DNA from 2 places in the Streptomyces mirabilis genome. Region 2 is predicted to be linked to the other one. Evidence: predicted binding sites of a transcription regulator. Region 2 holds the regulator's gene; the other holds the start of a gene.
The links. The regulator HrcA, encoded in region 2, represses chaperone genes, less so after heat shock. The targets are predictions, from matches to a motif close to TTNGCACTCNGNNNNNCNGAGTGCNAA.

Region 1 (7,138 bases), 2.6 Mb from region 2:
CCGGCTGGTGGCGGCGTCGACCACCGGGAGCGGCGATCCCTCTTCGAACAACTGAAGGAACGTTTCTTCTTTTCAGTCCACCGTCGGGCACGCGCACGCGTGCCCATGCTTTTTGGCGGCGTCAGCCGCTTTGGGGCGGCGTCAGCGGCTCGCGGCCCGCGCCAGTTGGTGGAGCGTCGCCGCCACCGCCGGCACCTGTGCCAGGTCCGGCAGGGTGAGCGCGACGATCTCGCGCCGCACCGGCGGCTCCACCGTCACGGTGCGTGCACCCTTGGGGCGTACGGACTCGATCGCGAGCTCCGGCAGGACCGCGACCCCGAGACCCGCGCCGACCAGCCCGACCACGGCCGGGTAGTCGTCGGTGGCGAAGTCGATGCGGGGCACGAAGCCCGCTGCGCGGCAGACCTCCACCAGTTGTCCGCGGCAGCGCGGGCAGCCCGCGATCCACGGTTCCCCGGCGAGTTCGGCGATCGCGACCGACCCGGCCCGCGCGAGCCGGTGCCTCTCGGGGACCAGCCCGACGAGCCGGTCCCGCAGCAGGGGCCGTACGACCAGGTCGTCCCACTCCTCGGCACCCGCGGCTCCCTCGTAGCGGAACGCGAGGGCGATGTCGCAGTCACCGGCCCGGAGCTTCTCGACGGACTCCGGCGGCTCGGCCTCCTCCAGGGAGACCCGGGTGCCGGGATGCGCGGCGCGCAGCGCGGCGAGGGCCGTGGGGACGAGCGTGGAACTGCCGCTGGGGAAGGAGACGAGCCGGACCCGGCCCGCGCGCAGGCCCGCGATCGCGGCGACCTCCTCCTCGGCGGCGGTCAGGCCCGCGATGATGCCCGCCGCGTGCCGGACCAGCGCCTCGCCCGCCTGGGTGAGGCGCATCTCGCGGCCCGTGCGGATGAGCAGCGGGGTGCCGACGGACGATTCGAGCGCCTTCATCTGCTGGCTGACGGCGGGCTGGGTGCAGCCCAGTTCACGTCCCGCCGCCGAGAAGGAGCCGGTGGCGGCGACGGCGCGCAGGACACGGAGATGACGGGCCTCGATCACCTTTCGAGCATAAGTGGTCCTTGGGTACAGCGGTGAATATTGCTTCGCCGCTTTGGTCCTCATCGCCTAGCGTGCTGCCATGAAGCTTCTGTCCTTGAACATCGGCCGCCCGCGGGCGGTCCCGTACACGGACCAGCCCGAGGGTGTGACCGGCATCGACAAGCGGCCGGTGGACGGGCCGGTGCGGGTGGCGGCACCCGGGCCCAAGGGGGTCGGCGCGAGCGGCCTCGCCGGGGACGCGGTGTGCGACCTGCGCCATCACGGCGGTAACGACCAGGCGGTGTACGCGGTCGCCCGCGAGGACCTCGACGACTGGGGGCGCGAGCTCGGCCGGCCGCTGGCGAGCGGCGCGTTCGGCGAGAACCTGACGACTCAGGGACTCGACGTGTCCGGCGCTCGGATCGGCGAGCGCTGGCGCGTCGGCTCCGAGGTGGTCCTCGAAGTCACCTGCGGGCGCATCCCCTGCCGTACGTTCCAGGAGCACCTCGGCGAGCAGCGCTGGGTGAAGCGGTTCACCCAGAAGGGCGCGCCCGGCGCCTATCTGCGGGTGATCGAGCCGGGCGAGATCCGGGCGGGCGACCCGATCGAGGTCGTGCACCGGCCCGACCACGAGGTGACGGTCGCCCTCGCCTTCCGCGCCGAGACGACCGAACGGGCGCTGCTGGCAAAGGTGTTGGCCGCGGGCGACGCGCTGCACCCGGAGTTGCTGGCGATGGCGGAGAAGTACGTGGCGCGGCACAGCGACTAGCCGCTCGAAGCAGGGGCGCGGGACGGGGGCGTCCGGGGTGTGCGGGGAACTCGTGGAGCAAGCTCGGGCGTTGGGTGGCGGAGCGCGGCGCGCCTGGTCAGGTCACTAGCCTTGGGCCATGACAACGGCTCTGATTACGGGATCGACCGCGGGCATCGGCGCCGCCTTCGCACGGCGGCTGGCGGCTGACGGGCACAACCTCGTGCTGGTGGCGCGCGACACCAAGCGGCTGGGCGAGCAGGCGACCGAACTGCACGACCGGCACGGCATCGAGGCGGAGGTGCTGACCGCCGACCTGGCGACGGACGAGGGCATCGAGGCGGTGGCCGCCCGCCTCTCCGACCGCAAGAACCCGGTCGACCTGCTGATCAACAACGCGGGCTTCGGCAACAAGGGCCACTATCTCGAGGTGTCGATGGCCGACGAGCTGACGATGCTCAAGGTGCACTGCGAGGCGGTGCTGCGGTTGACCTCGGCGGCGACCGAGGCCATGCGGGAGCGCGGCCGGGGCGGAGTGGTCAACGTCGCGTCGGTGGCCGCGTTCGTGCCGCGGGGTACGTACGGGGCGTCCAAGGCGTGGGTCGTGCAGTTCACGCAGGGCGCGGCGCGGGATCTGGCGGGCAGCGGCGTACGGCTGATGGCGCTGGCTCCCGGCTTTGTCCGCACCGAGTTCCACCAGCGGGCCGGGATGGGCACGGACAACATCCCGAACTGGATGTGGCTCGACGCGGACAAGCTGGTCGCGGCGGCGCTCGCGGACCTGGCCCGCGGCAAGTCGCTGTCCATCCCCGACCCCCGCTACAAGGCGCTGATGGGCCTGGTGAAGGTGGCGCCGCGAGGACTGCTGGGCGGGATCACGTCGAAGACGGGCCGGAAGTACGGCCCCCAGTAAGGGCCACCGCGCAGTGGGTGGTGTCGTCCCTCCGGTGGGAAACTGAGGGTGTTCAACCGGACCCAGGGGGCCGGAGGCGACGCCATGACATTCGTACAGCTAATCGATTGCAGGACCAGCCGGTTCGACGAGATGAACCAGCTGATGGACACATGGGTCGAGAAGACCAGGGGCAAGCGGACCGCGACGCACAGTGTGATCGGCAAGGACCGTTCCGACGCGACCCACTTCATAGAGATCGTGGAGTTCCCCTCGTTCGAGGAGGCGATGCGGAACTCGAACCTCCCCGAGACCGAACGGATCTTCCAGGAGATGGTGGCGCTCTGCGACGAGCTGCCGACGTTCACCGACCTGGACGTGGTGCGGGACGAGCAGTTGTACGCGGCCAACATCCGCAGGTTCTTCGAGACGCTCGCGACGCCGGGTGAACTGCCGCCGCTCAACGGTCTGATGACGGAGAGCTACCACGACCACGATCCGGCCAACGCGCAGGACACCATCGGCCTCGACGCGATGCGGCGCGAGATCGAGATGTGGCGCGGCGGTTTCGATTTCACGTTCACCGTCGAGGACCAGCTCACCCAGGGCGACCGGGTCTGCACCCGGTGGACCTGGAACGGCACCCACAAGGGCGACTTCATGGGAATCCCGGCGACCGGGAAGCAGGTCACCATGACCGGTACGACCGTCTTCCGTTGCCAGGAGGACGGGAAGATCGCCGAGGGCTGGTGGCAGTACGACCAGCTGGGGCTGCTGGGTCAGCTGGGGGCGCTGGACGCGCTGGAGCAGTAGTACCGGTCGGTGCCGGTGGTGCGGGACCTGGCAGGTGGTACCGAGTACGGGAGAAGCCCCCGTTCCGTGCGGAACGGGGGCTTCTTCGGGAGTACGAGACTCAGTGGGAGTGCCCGTGGCCGTGACCGGCGTCGGCCTCCTCCTCCGCCGGCTTCTCGACGACCAGGGTCTCGGTCGTGAGGAGCAGGGAGGCGATGGAGGCGGCGTTCTCCAGGGCGGAGCGGGTGACCTTGACCGGGTCGATGACACCGGACTTGACCAGGTCGCCGTACTCGCCGGTGGCGGCGTTGAAGCCCTGGCCCTTGTCGAGCTCGGCGACCTTGGAGGTGATGACGTAACCCTCAAGGCCGGCGTTCTCCGCGATCCAGCGCAGCGGCTCGACGGCGGCCTTGCGGACGACCGCGACACCCGTGGCCTCGTCGCCGGTCTTGCCGAGGTTGCCCTCGAGGATCTTCACGGCGTGGACGAGCGCGGAGCCACCACCGGAGACGATGCCCTCCTCGACCGCGGCGCGGGTCGCGGAGATGGCGTCCTCCAGACGGTGCTTCTTCTCCTTGAGCTCGACCTCGGTGGCGGCGCCGACCTTGATCACGCACACGCCGCCGGCCAGCTTCGCGAGGCGCTCCTGGAGCTTCTCGCGGTCCCAGTCGGAGTCGGTGTTCTCGATCTCGGCCTTGATCTGGTTGACCCGGCCGAGGACCTCCTCGGAGTTGCCGCCACCGTCGACGATGGTGGTGTCGTCCTTGGTGACGGTCACACGGCGGGCGCTGCCCAGCACGTCCAGACCGACCTGGTCGAGCTTGAGGCCGACCTCCTCGGCGATGACCTGACCACCGGTGAGGGTGGCGATGTCGCCGAGCATGGCCTTGCGGCGGTCACCGAAGCCGGGGGCCTTCACGGCGACGGCGTTGAACGTGCCGCGGATCTTGTTCACGACCAGGGTCGACAGGGCCTCGCCCTCGACGTCCTCGGCGATGATCAGCAGCGGCCGGGAGGCGTTGGACTGGATGACCTTCTCCAGCAGCGGCAGCAGGTCCTGGATGGAGCTGATCTTGCCCTGGTGGATGAGGATGTACGGGTCGTCGAGGACGGCCTCCATACGCTCCTGGTCGGACACCATGTACGGCGACAGGTAGCCCTTGTCGAAGGCCATGCCCTCGGTGAAGTCCAGCTCCAGGCCGAAGGTGTTGGACTCCTCGACGGTGATGACACCGTCCTTGCCGACCTTGTCCATCGCCTCGGCGATGAGCTCGCCGACCTGCGGGTCCTGGGCGGACAGCGCGGCGACGGCGGCGATGTCCGACTTCTCCTCGATCGGGCGCGCGGTGGCGAGGAGCTCGTCCGAGACCGCCTTGACGGCCGCGTCGATGCCCTTCTTGAGCAGCGCCGGGGAGGCACCCGCGGCGACGTTCTTCAGGCCCTCGCGGACGAGCGCCTGGGCCAGCACGGTGGCGGTGGTCGTACCGTCACCCGCGATGTCGTTGGTCTTGGTCGCCACCTCCTTCACCAGCTGGGCGCCGAGGTTCTCGTACGGGTCGTCGAGCTCGACCTCGCGGGCGATGGTGACACCGTCGTTGGTGATGGTGGGTGCGCCGAACTTCTTGTCGATGACGACGTTGCGGCCCTTGGGGCCGATCGTCACCTTGACCGTGTCGGCAAGCTTGTTGACGCCGCGCTCGAGGGCGCGACGGGCGTCCTCGTCGAACTTCAGGATCTTCGCCATGGGAGCGATTCAGCCCTCTCGGAAAACTGGGGTGAACGAACCGCGCCCCCGACGCCCGGCTGGTTATGGTCGCGGGGGCCAGGGGCGCAGTTCACTGCAAAACTGGGTGAAACGGTGAAGCTCGGTGAACTACTTCTCGATGATCGCGAGCACGTCGCGAGCCGAGAGGACGAGGTACTCCTCGCCGTTGTACTTCACCTCGGTGCCGCCGTACTTGCTGTACAGCACGATGTCGCCGGTGCTGACGTCGAGCGGCAGGCGCTCGCCGTTCTCGAAGCGGCCCGGGCCCACGGCGAGGACGACGCCCTCCTGGGGCTTCTCCTTCGCAGTGTCCGGGATGACCAGGCCGGAAGCCGTGGTCTGCTCGGCGTCCAGCGGCTGGACCACAACACGGTCCTCGAGCGGCTTGATGGCAACCTTGGAGCTGGTGGTCGTCACGATCCGACCTCCCCCTTCGGAGATCTCACGGGGTTAACTGTCTGAGGTGGCGACCAGGTGGATCCGTCGTCGCGGGTGCCGGACCTGCCCGTCGCTATTGGCACTCTCCAGGGGGGAGTGCCAGGGCCGAGACTATGACCGCGATTAGCACTCGGTCAAGCGGAGTGCCAAAGCGTCCGGCGTGGCGTGGGGTTTTGGGCACCCGGCGTGCGTGTCGGCGCGCCCGTGGGCTGCCGCCCCCAGACCCCCGCCATCGGTCTGAACGGCCTCGTCCTCGAACACCGGACGGGCTGATCGATGCCTCCCCGAGTTGATGCCTCCCCGAGCCGAACGGTCAGAGGTAGTTCTCCAGGCGCGCCGGTGTGAAGCCCTCCGCCTGGATGCGTCGCAGGAGTCTGACCGTCGCCTCCGTGAGGTTGGGCTCCTCGAAGCCGGAGAGGATGTCACCCGGTCGCAGACGGTGGGCGTCGGGCCCCCGGCCGAGGACGACGGCCACGACCCCGCAGTCGGCGGCGGCGTGCAGCGTGGTGGTGTCGTAGGCGCCGTAGGGGGGACGGAAGAGCCGGGGGCGGATGCCGAAACGGGCCTTGAGCTTCTCCTGCTGGCCGCAGATCTCGGCCCGCTGGCCCGCGTACGGCAGTCCGCGCAGCGAGGCGTGGTGGAGGGTGTGGTTCTGCACGCTCGCACCGACCGTCCGCAGTTGGGCGAAGTGCCCGTACCCCGGCCCGACGACACTGTCCGTGAGGAACATGCTGACCGGCAGCCGCAGTTCACGGACCATGTCGACGAACCGCGGATCGCGCTCGGCACCGTCGTCGTACGTCAGAAAGACCACTTTGTCGCGAGTGGGTACGCGGTCCACGACGGGGGCCAGTCCCGGCGCCGCGCCGCGGAGGGCGGGCCGGGCGGGCTGCTGCGGCGGGGCGGCGAGCGGGGTGGGCAGCCCCCAGTGGCGGTACGTCGCCGGGGTCGGCCCGTTCGGCCTGGACCTGCGCACCTCCTGCGCGGCCTTCTTGCCCAGCCGTTCGATCGGGTCGACGGACTGGGCACAGCCGGTGCAGCCGGTCAGGAGCGCCGCGGTGAGCGCCCCCGCGACCAGCGCCCGCGTTCTCACAGGTAGTCCTCCAGCCGTGCCACCGCGTACCCCTTGTCGGTGACCAGCTTCAGGAAGCGGCGGATCATGTCGGGCATGGTGCCGTCCCAGTCCTCTTTGCCGCGGAAGTGGGTGAGGACGATGTCGCCGGGGTGCAGGTCGCGGTCCCAGTCGCGGTACTCCCAGTGGTCGACGAAGACCTCCTCGTCCCAGATGGGCGCGTACTTGATGCCGCAGGACTTGGCGGCGCGCAGGGTGTCCTGGTTGTAGTTGCCGTAGGGCGGCCTGAGGACCTTCGGGCGCTTGCCGAACTGCTTCTCCATGATGTCCTGCATGCCGCAGATCTCGTGCCGCTGCTCCTCGTACGACAGCCCGGGCAGGTAGGGGTGGGTGAGGGTGTGGTTGTTGAGGGTG
Region 2 (7,138 bases):
CCAGCGGCACCTTGGTGCCGAGCGAGGCCGCGGTCATCGGAATGGTCACCGTGCAGTGCAGATCGTCCCCGCGCCGCTGGAACGTGGAGTGCGGCAGCTCGTGGATCTCGACGTAGAGGTCACCGGCGGGACCGCCACCGGGCCCGACCTCGCCCTCGCCCGCGAGCTGGATCCGCGTGCCGTTGTCGACACCGGCGGGGATCTTGACGGTCAGCGTGCGACGCGACCGGACCCGCCCGTCACCGGCGCACTCGGGGCAGGGAGTCGGGACGACGGTCCCGAAGCCCTGGCACTGCGGACACGGCCGGGAGGTCATGACCTGCCCGAGGAAGGACCGCGTGACCTGGGACACCTCACCCCGCCCGCGACACATGTCACAGGTCTGGGCCGAGGTACCCGGCGCCGCGCCCTCACCGTTGCAGGTGGCGCAGACGACGGCCGTGTCGACCTGGATGTCCTTCGTCGTGCCGAAGGCCGCCTCGTCCAGCTCGATCTCGAGCCGGATCATGGCGTCCTGGCCACGCCGCGTACGCGACCGCGGACCGCGCTGCGACGCCGTACCGAAGAAGGCGTCCATGATGTCCGAGAAGTTCCCGAACCCACCGGCGCCGAAGCCGCCCGCACCGCCGCCGCCCGACTGGGACAGCGGGTCGCCGCCGAGGTCGTAGACCTGCTTCTTCTGCGGGTCCGACAACACCTCGTACGCGGCGTTGATCTCCTTGAACCGCTCCTGCGTCTTCGGATCGGGATTGACGTCCGGGTGCAGCTCGCGTGCGAGCCGCCGGAAGGCCTTCTTGATCTCGTCCTGGGACGCGTCGCGGCGCACGCCGAGTACGGCGTAGTAGTCCGTGGCCACTTACGACTCCGCCAGGATCTGTCCGACGTACCGTGCCACTGCGCGTACCGCTCCCATCGTTCCCGGGTAATCCATGCGGGTCGGGCCGACCACGCCGAGTTTGGCTACTGCCTCGCCGCCCGAACCGTAGCCGACCGAGACCACGGACGTGGAGTTGAGTCCCTCATACGCGTTCTCGTGACCGATTCGCACGGTCATGCTCGAATCCCCGGCCTCACCAAGCAACTTGAGAAGCACGACCTGCTCCTCCAGCGCTTCGAGCACCGGCCGGATGGTGAGAGGGAAGTCATGTCCGAAGCGCGTCAGATTGGCGGTTCCGCCGATCATCAGCCGCTCCTCGGTCTCCTCGACGAGCGTCTCCAGAAGAGTGGAGAGCACCGTCGCGACCGTACCCCGGTCCTCCGCCTCGAACGCGTCCGGGAGGTCCTGCACGAGCTGCGGGACGTCCGCGAAGCGACGGCCCGCGACCCTGCTGTTGAGCCGGGCCCGCAGATCCGCGAGAGACGTTTCTCCGAACGGGGCCGGGCAGTCGATCATGCGCTGCTCGACCCGCCCGGTGTCCGTGATCAGCACGAGCATCACACGAGCAGGGGCGAGGGACAGCAGCTCCACGTGCCGCACGGTCGATCTCGTCAGCGACGGATACTGCACGACGGCGACCTGCCGGGTCAGCTGCGCGAGCAGCCGCACCGTCCGCCCGACGACGTCGTCCAGGTCGACCGCGCCGTCCAGGAAGTTCTGAATGGCCCGCCGCTCGGGCGCGGTCATCGGCTTGACGCCGGCGAGCTTGTCGACGAAGAGCCGGTAGCCCTTGTCGGTGGGGATCCGCCCGGCGCTGGTGTGCGGCTGGGCGATGTACCCCTCGTCCTCCAGGGCCGCCATGTCGTTGCGGACGGTGGCCGGGGACACTCCCAGCCGGTGCCGCTCGGTCAGCGCCTTGGACCCGACCGCGACCGGTTCGTCGGTGCCGACATAGTCCTGGACGATGGCGCGCAGCACTTCGAGCCTGCGTTCACTGAGCATCGCGCACACCTCCAGCTCTCGACCCCTCGGCGCCTGGCTTGGCACTCAGCGTGTGCGAGTGCCAGCATTCCCCGGCCCAGTGTACGGCCGGTGGGTACGGCCCCGGCAAGGGCGGCCCCGCGATCTTGTGCAAGGTGCACGGACGTACACCGACGTGTCCCGTGATGTCACACCGTCCCTGCCCGCGATGTCGTACCGTCCACGCCCTCACCGCTAGCGTCGGCGTATGAAGGTGACTTGGGAAGAGGCAGGGTGGGAGCAGCTGACACCGCGGGTGGGGCGGCGGCGGCTTCCGGTCTGGGACTGCACGGTCGGGCTGGTCGTGGGCGAGGGCGGGGCGCTGATCGTCGACGCGGGGTCGAGCCTCGCGGAGGGCGCACGGTTGCGCGGGGAGGCGCAGGCGCTCGCCGGCCGCCGTGTGACCTTCCTCGCGCTCACCCACCCCCACTTCGACCATGTCCTCGGCGCCGCGGCGTTCGCGGGCGCGGAGGTCCTCGTCGCGGGCGGCTCGGCCGAGGTGTACGAGCACGGGCGCGAGGAGCTGTACGCGGACGCTGTGCGGGGCGGGCTGGATGCGCGGGCGGCGGAGGACGCGGCGGACACCCTGGTGCGTCCCCGGCACTACGTGTGGGGCACCTGGCATCTCGAGCTGACCGGCGGCGTCGAGGTCCTGCTGGTGCGGACGGGCGAGGGCCACACCGCCCACGACCTCGTGGTCGTGGTGCCGGGCGAGCCGACGGTGGTGTTCTGCGGCGACCTGGTCGAGGAGTCCGGCGAGCCCCAGGCGGGCCCCGACGCCGTACCGTCGCGCTGGCCCGGGGCCCTTGACCGGTTGCTCGACCTCGGCGGGGAGGACGCGCTGTACGTGCCCGGTCACGGGGCGGTCGTGGACGCCGGGTTCGTGCGGTCCCAGCGGGACGCGTTGGCCGCGCGTTTCGGCGTGCCGGGTTCCGCCACGGCCGGTCTCGCCACGCCCGGTCTCGCCACGCCGGGTTTCGCCACGCCCGGTTTCGCCACGCCCGGTTTCGACGCGTCGGATTTCGGCGTGTCGCGGTGAGCGCCGCCGGGCTTCTCCTATCGTCATCCGAATGCGCCAGTACTCTCCGGACCTGACTCCGCCGTGGAAGAAGCCCAAGCCCGTGCCGGAGGTTCCGGCGGAGCCGGGCCTGGTGGTCGAGGAGCCGGCTACCGGCTTCTGCGGTGCGGTGATCCGCTGCGAGGCGGGCACGGTGACGCTGGAGGACCGCTTCGGCAAGCACCGCGTGTTCCCGCTGGAACCGCGCGGCTTCCTCCTGGAGGGCCGGGTAGTCACTCTCACCCGCCCCTCTCCCTCCAGCACCGCCGTCCGTCCCACCCGCACGGCCTCCGGTTCGGTGGCCGTCCCCGGCGCGCGGGCCCGGGTCGCCCGTGCCGGCCGGATCTACGTGGAGGGCCGCCACGACGCCGAGCTGGTCGAACGGGTCTGGGGCGACGATCTGCGCATCGAGGGCGTCGTGGTCGAGTACCTGGAGGGCGTCGACGACCTGCCCGCGATCGTGGCGGACTTCTCGCCCGGGCCGGACGCCCGCCTCGGCGTCCTCGTCGACCACCTGGTGCCCGGCAGCAAGGAGTCGCGTATCGCGGCGTCGGTCACGAGCGAGCACGCCTTGGTCCTCGGCCATCCCTACATCGACATCTGGGAAGCCGTGAAGCCGTCCTCCGTAGGCATCCCGTCCTGGCCCCGGGTCCCCCACGGCCAGGACTGGAAGACCGGCGTCTGCCGCGCCCTCGGCTGGCCCGAGAACACCGGCGCCGCCTGGCAGCACATCCTGTCCCGCGTCCACTCCTACAAGGACCTGCAGCCGGAGCTCCTGGGCCGAGTGGAAGAACTCATCGACTTCGTCACAGCCCCCCACTGACAAACCCGATCCTCGTCCTCGAACGCCGGACGAACTGGAGGGCGTGGACCGCGGTGGGTGGGGTGCGTCCCCCGGCCTCTCCCTGGAACGCCGGACGGCCCGAGGTCTATAGGGGCGCGGGGAACTGCGCGACCAGCCCCCACCCGCCCTCGGCCGAAGAACTCCACACGGCCGGAGATCCGGGGCGCAGCCCCGATCCCCCAGGGGCGCGGGGAACTGCGCGACCAGCCCCCACTCGCCCGCAGAAGAAGAACACCGCCGGGGTCCGGGGGCGCAGCCCCCTCAGTCCACCAGGTCTCTTACCACCGCGTCCGCCAGCAACCGCCCCCGCAACGTAAGCACGGCCCGCCCCTCGCCATACGGCCCGGATTCGAGCAACCCCTCCGACAACGCACGCCCCGCCGCCGCAAGCCCCTCCACCCGCAGCAGCGACAACGGACACCCCTCCCGAAGCCGCAGCTCGAGCAGAATCCGCTCCACCCGCCGGTCCTCCTCCGAGAGCAGCTCACGCCCCGCCCCCGGAGACCGCCCCGCGGCCAACGCCCCCGCATACGCCCCGGGATGCTTCACGTTCCACCACCGCACCCCGCCCACGTGACTGTGGGCCCCGGGCCCGGCCCCCCACCAGTCGGCGCCCCGCCAGTACAGCTCGTTGTGCAGGCACCGCCCGGCGGCGGAAGTGGCCCAGTTCGACACCTCGTACCAGTCGAACCCCGCCCCGGACAGCACCTCGTCGGCGATCAGATACCGGTCCGCATGCACATCGTCGTCCGTCATCGGCACCTCGCCCCGCCGGATACGGCGGGCGAGCTGCGTCCCCTCCTCGACGATCAGCGCGTACGCGGAGACATGGTCGGGCCCGGCACCGAGCGCGGCGTCGAGCGAGGCCCGCCAGTCGTCGTCGGACTCACCGGGCGTGCCGTAGATCAGGTCGAGGTTCACATGCTCGAACCCGGCCGCACGCGCCTCCGCGACACACGCCTCGGGCCGGCCGGGGGTGTGCGTACGGTCGAGCACCTTGAGGACGTGCTGCCGGGCGCTCTGCATGCCGAAGGAGATCCGGTTGAACCCTCCGGTCCTGAGCGTCTCCAGATACCGCGGATCAACCGACTCCGGGTTCGCCTCGGTCGTGATCTCCGCGTCGTCCGCGAGCCCGAACTCGTCCCGGATCGCCCCCAGCATCCGTACGAGGTCGTCGGCGGCCAGCAACGTGGGCGTACCGCCGCCGACGAACACCGTACGGACGGGTCGCGGGTCGTCGCCGAGGACCTTGCGGGCGAGCCGGACCTCGTCGATCAGCGTCTCCGCGTAGTTGTCGCGGGAGGCGAGCACGCCTCCGGTGCCCCGCAGCTCGGTCGCCGTGTAGGTGTTGAAGTCGCAGTAGCCGCAGCGGGTCGCGCAGTACGGCACGTGGAGGTAGAAACCGAGGGGGCGCTCGGCGGCTCCGGCCAGGGCGTGCGCGGGCAGCGCCCCGTCGTCGGGGACGGGCTCACCGTCGGGAAGTGCGGAAGGCATGCCTTCCATTGTCCCGTACCCGGCCGCATACCCCTTTCCAACCGCTCACCTGCCGTTTCTCGCTCTATTCCTCCCACTCCGCCTGCAGCACCAACAACGCCAGGTCGTCCTCCGGCGGCTTGCTGCCGAACTCGTGCACGAGTCGCCGGATGCGTTCCGCGACGAGCTCGGCGCTCAGCCCCGTACAGCCCGCGAGGGCCTCCGCGAGCCCTTCGTCGTCATCGAACTGGCGCGGCCCGCTGCGGCGCTCCGTCACTCCGTCGGTGACACACAGGACGGTGTCGCCGGGGTACAGGTCGAAGGTCTCGGAGACGTAGGTCGCGTCCTCGAAGACACCGAGGAGGGTCTGCGGCTCGGCCACCTCCCGTACGTCGCCGTCGGGGCCGAGGATCAGCGGCAGCGGGTGCCCGGCGGAGGCGAGGGTGCAGCGTACGCCGCCCTCGAAGGGCACCAGCTCGCCGTACAGCATGGAGAGGAAACGGGTCTGTGGACCCTCGTCGGGGCCGAGACCCGGCCCGCCCGTCGCCACCAGCGCACGGGCCGCCGCGTCCGCCGCCTCCGTCGCGTCGTCGAGGAGGAGCTGGTTGAGGCGGTCGAGCACGTCCGCGACGTGGTAGCCCTCGCGGGCCAGCAGTCGCACCCAGGGCCGGGCCAGGCCGATCACGACGGCGGCCTCGGGCCCCTTGCCCTGGACGTCGCCGAGGACGAAGCACCAGCGCCCGTCGCCCGCGGGGAACAGGTCGTAGAAGTCACCACTGGGTCCGCCCTTGTCGAGCGGCTCGTACACGAGGGCGCTGCGCACCCCGGGGATCTCGGCTACCGCGCCGGGCAGCAGTCCCCGCTGGAGGACCCGGCTGATGGTGGCCTGGCGCGCGTACTGGCGGGCCGCGCCGATGGCGAGGGCGATCCGCCGGCTGAGGTCCTCGACGAGCCCGGTGATCTCGTCGGGGAAGGCGGCCAGTCCGGCCCGGCCGATGACGAGGGTGCCGAGCGGCCGGCCGCCCGCGATCAGCCGGTACGCGAGCGCCGCCCCGCTCACTCCGCCCGTGCCACCCGTCTGCCCCGGCACCTGCCCCGTGCCCAAGGCCTCTCCCGGTCCAGACGCCTCCCCCGGCCAGGGCACCGGCACCGCCCGGGACCGCACCGAGTCCGGCAACCGTGGCGGATCCTTCTCCAGGGCCCGCCGCAGCTCCTCGATCCGGTTCTCACTGCCGTGCCAGACCCGGGCGAGCCGGGGTCCCAGGGCCAGCCCGAGCCCACCCGCCCGGTCGGTGGCCTCGTCCTCCAGCCATACGGCACACCAGTCGGCGAGCCGCGGTACGAGGAGCTGTCCGGCGAGCGCGGCGACGAGGTCCTCGTCGAGCTGCCCGGCGAGCAGGTCGGAGGCCTCGGCGAGGAAGGAGAGGGCGCCGCGGTTGAGCCAGTCGCCGTCCTGTTGCGGCCTCTGCCGCGGTTCGGGGGCGACCCTCTCGCCGACCAGTCCCGTCTCGTCAGCCGGCCCCGTCTCGCCGACCAGTCCCGTCCCGCCCGGCACCCCGATTCCGCCCGGCAGTCCGAATCCGTCGGCCAACCCCGAACCGGCGGAAAGTCCCGCGGCTTCCGTCATTCCCGGCCCGACACCCATCCCCCTGTCGACACCGAACCCACCACCCACACTCAACCCACGCTCAACACCCAACCCACCACCGACACTCAGCCCACCTTCAACACCCAGCCCGCCTTCAACACCCAACTCACCCTTGACACCCAACCCGCTCTCAACACGCAACCCGCCTTCAACGCCCAATCCGCTCTCGACGCCCAACCCGCCTTCAACGCCCAATCCGCTCTCGACGCCCAACCCGCC

Region 1: groES (co-chaperone GroES) is a predicted target of HrcA. The motif match lies at 5,776-5,802, and genes of this name have one in related genera.

What each region holds. Positions count from the first base shown of each region.
Region 1 covers NZ_CP074102.1:3,257,596-3,264,733, forward strand. The annotation lists gene SMIR_RS14205 (WhiB family transcriptional regulator) at 1-55, shown strand, start outside; gene SMIR_RS14210 (LysR family transcriptional regulator) at 142-1,038, opposite strand; gene SMIR_RS14215 (MOSC domain-containing protein) at 1,118-1,786, shown strand; gene SMIR_RS14220 (SDR family NAD(P)-dependent oxidoreductase) at 1,905-2,678, shown strand; gene SMIR_RS14225 (ester cyclase) at 2,763-3,470, shown strand; gene groL (chaperonin GroEL) at 3,571-5,193, opposite strand; gene groES (co-chaperone GroES) at 5,323-5,631, opposite strand; gene SMIR_RS14240 (polysaccharide deacetylase family protein) at 5,966-6,745, opposite strand; gene SMIR_RS14245 (polysaccharide deacetylase family protein) at 6,742-7,138, opposite strand, start outside.
Region 2 covers NZ_CP074102.1:5,832,763-5,839,900, reverse strand. The annotation lists gene dnaJ (molecular chaperone DnaJ) at 1-856, opposite strand, end outside; gene hrcA (heat-inducible transcriptional repressor HrcA) at 857-1,879, opposite strand; gene SMIR_RS25690 (MBL fold metallo-hydrolase) at 2,106-2,936, shown strand; gene SMIR_RS25685 (DUF3097 domain-containing protein) at 2,968-3,777, shown strand; gene hemW (radical SAM family heme chaperone HemW) at 4,060-5,292, opposite strand; gene SMIR_RS25675 (ATP-binding SpoIIE family protein phosphatase) at 5,357-7,138, opposite strand, start outside.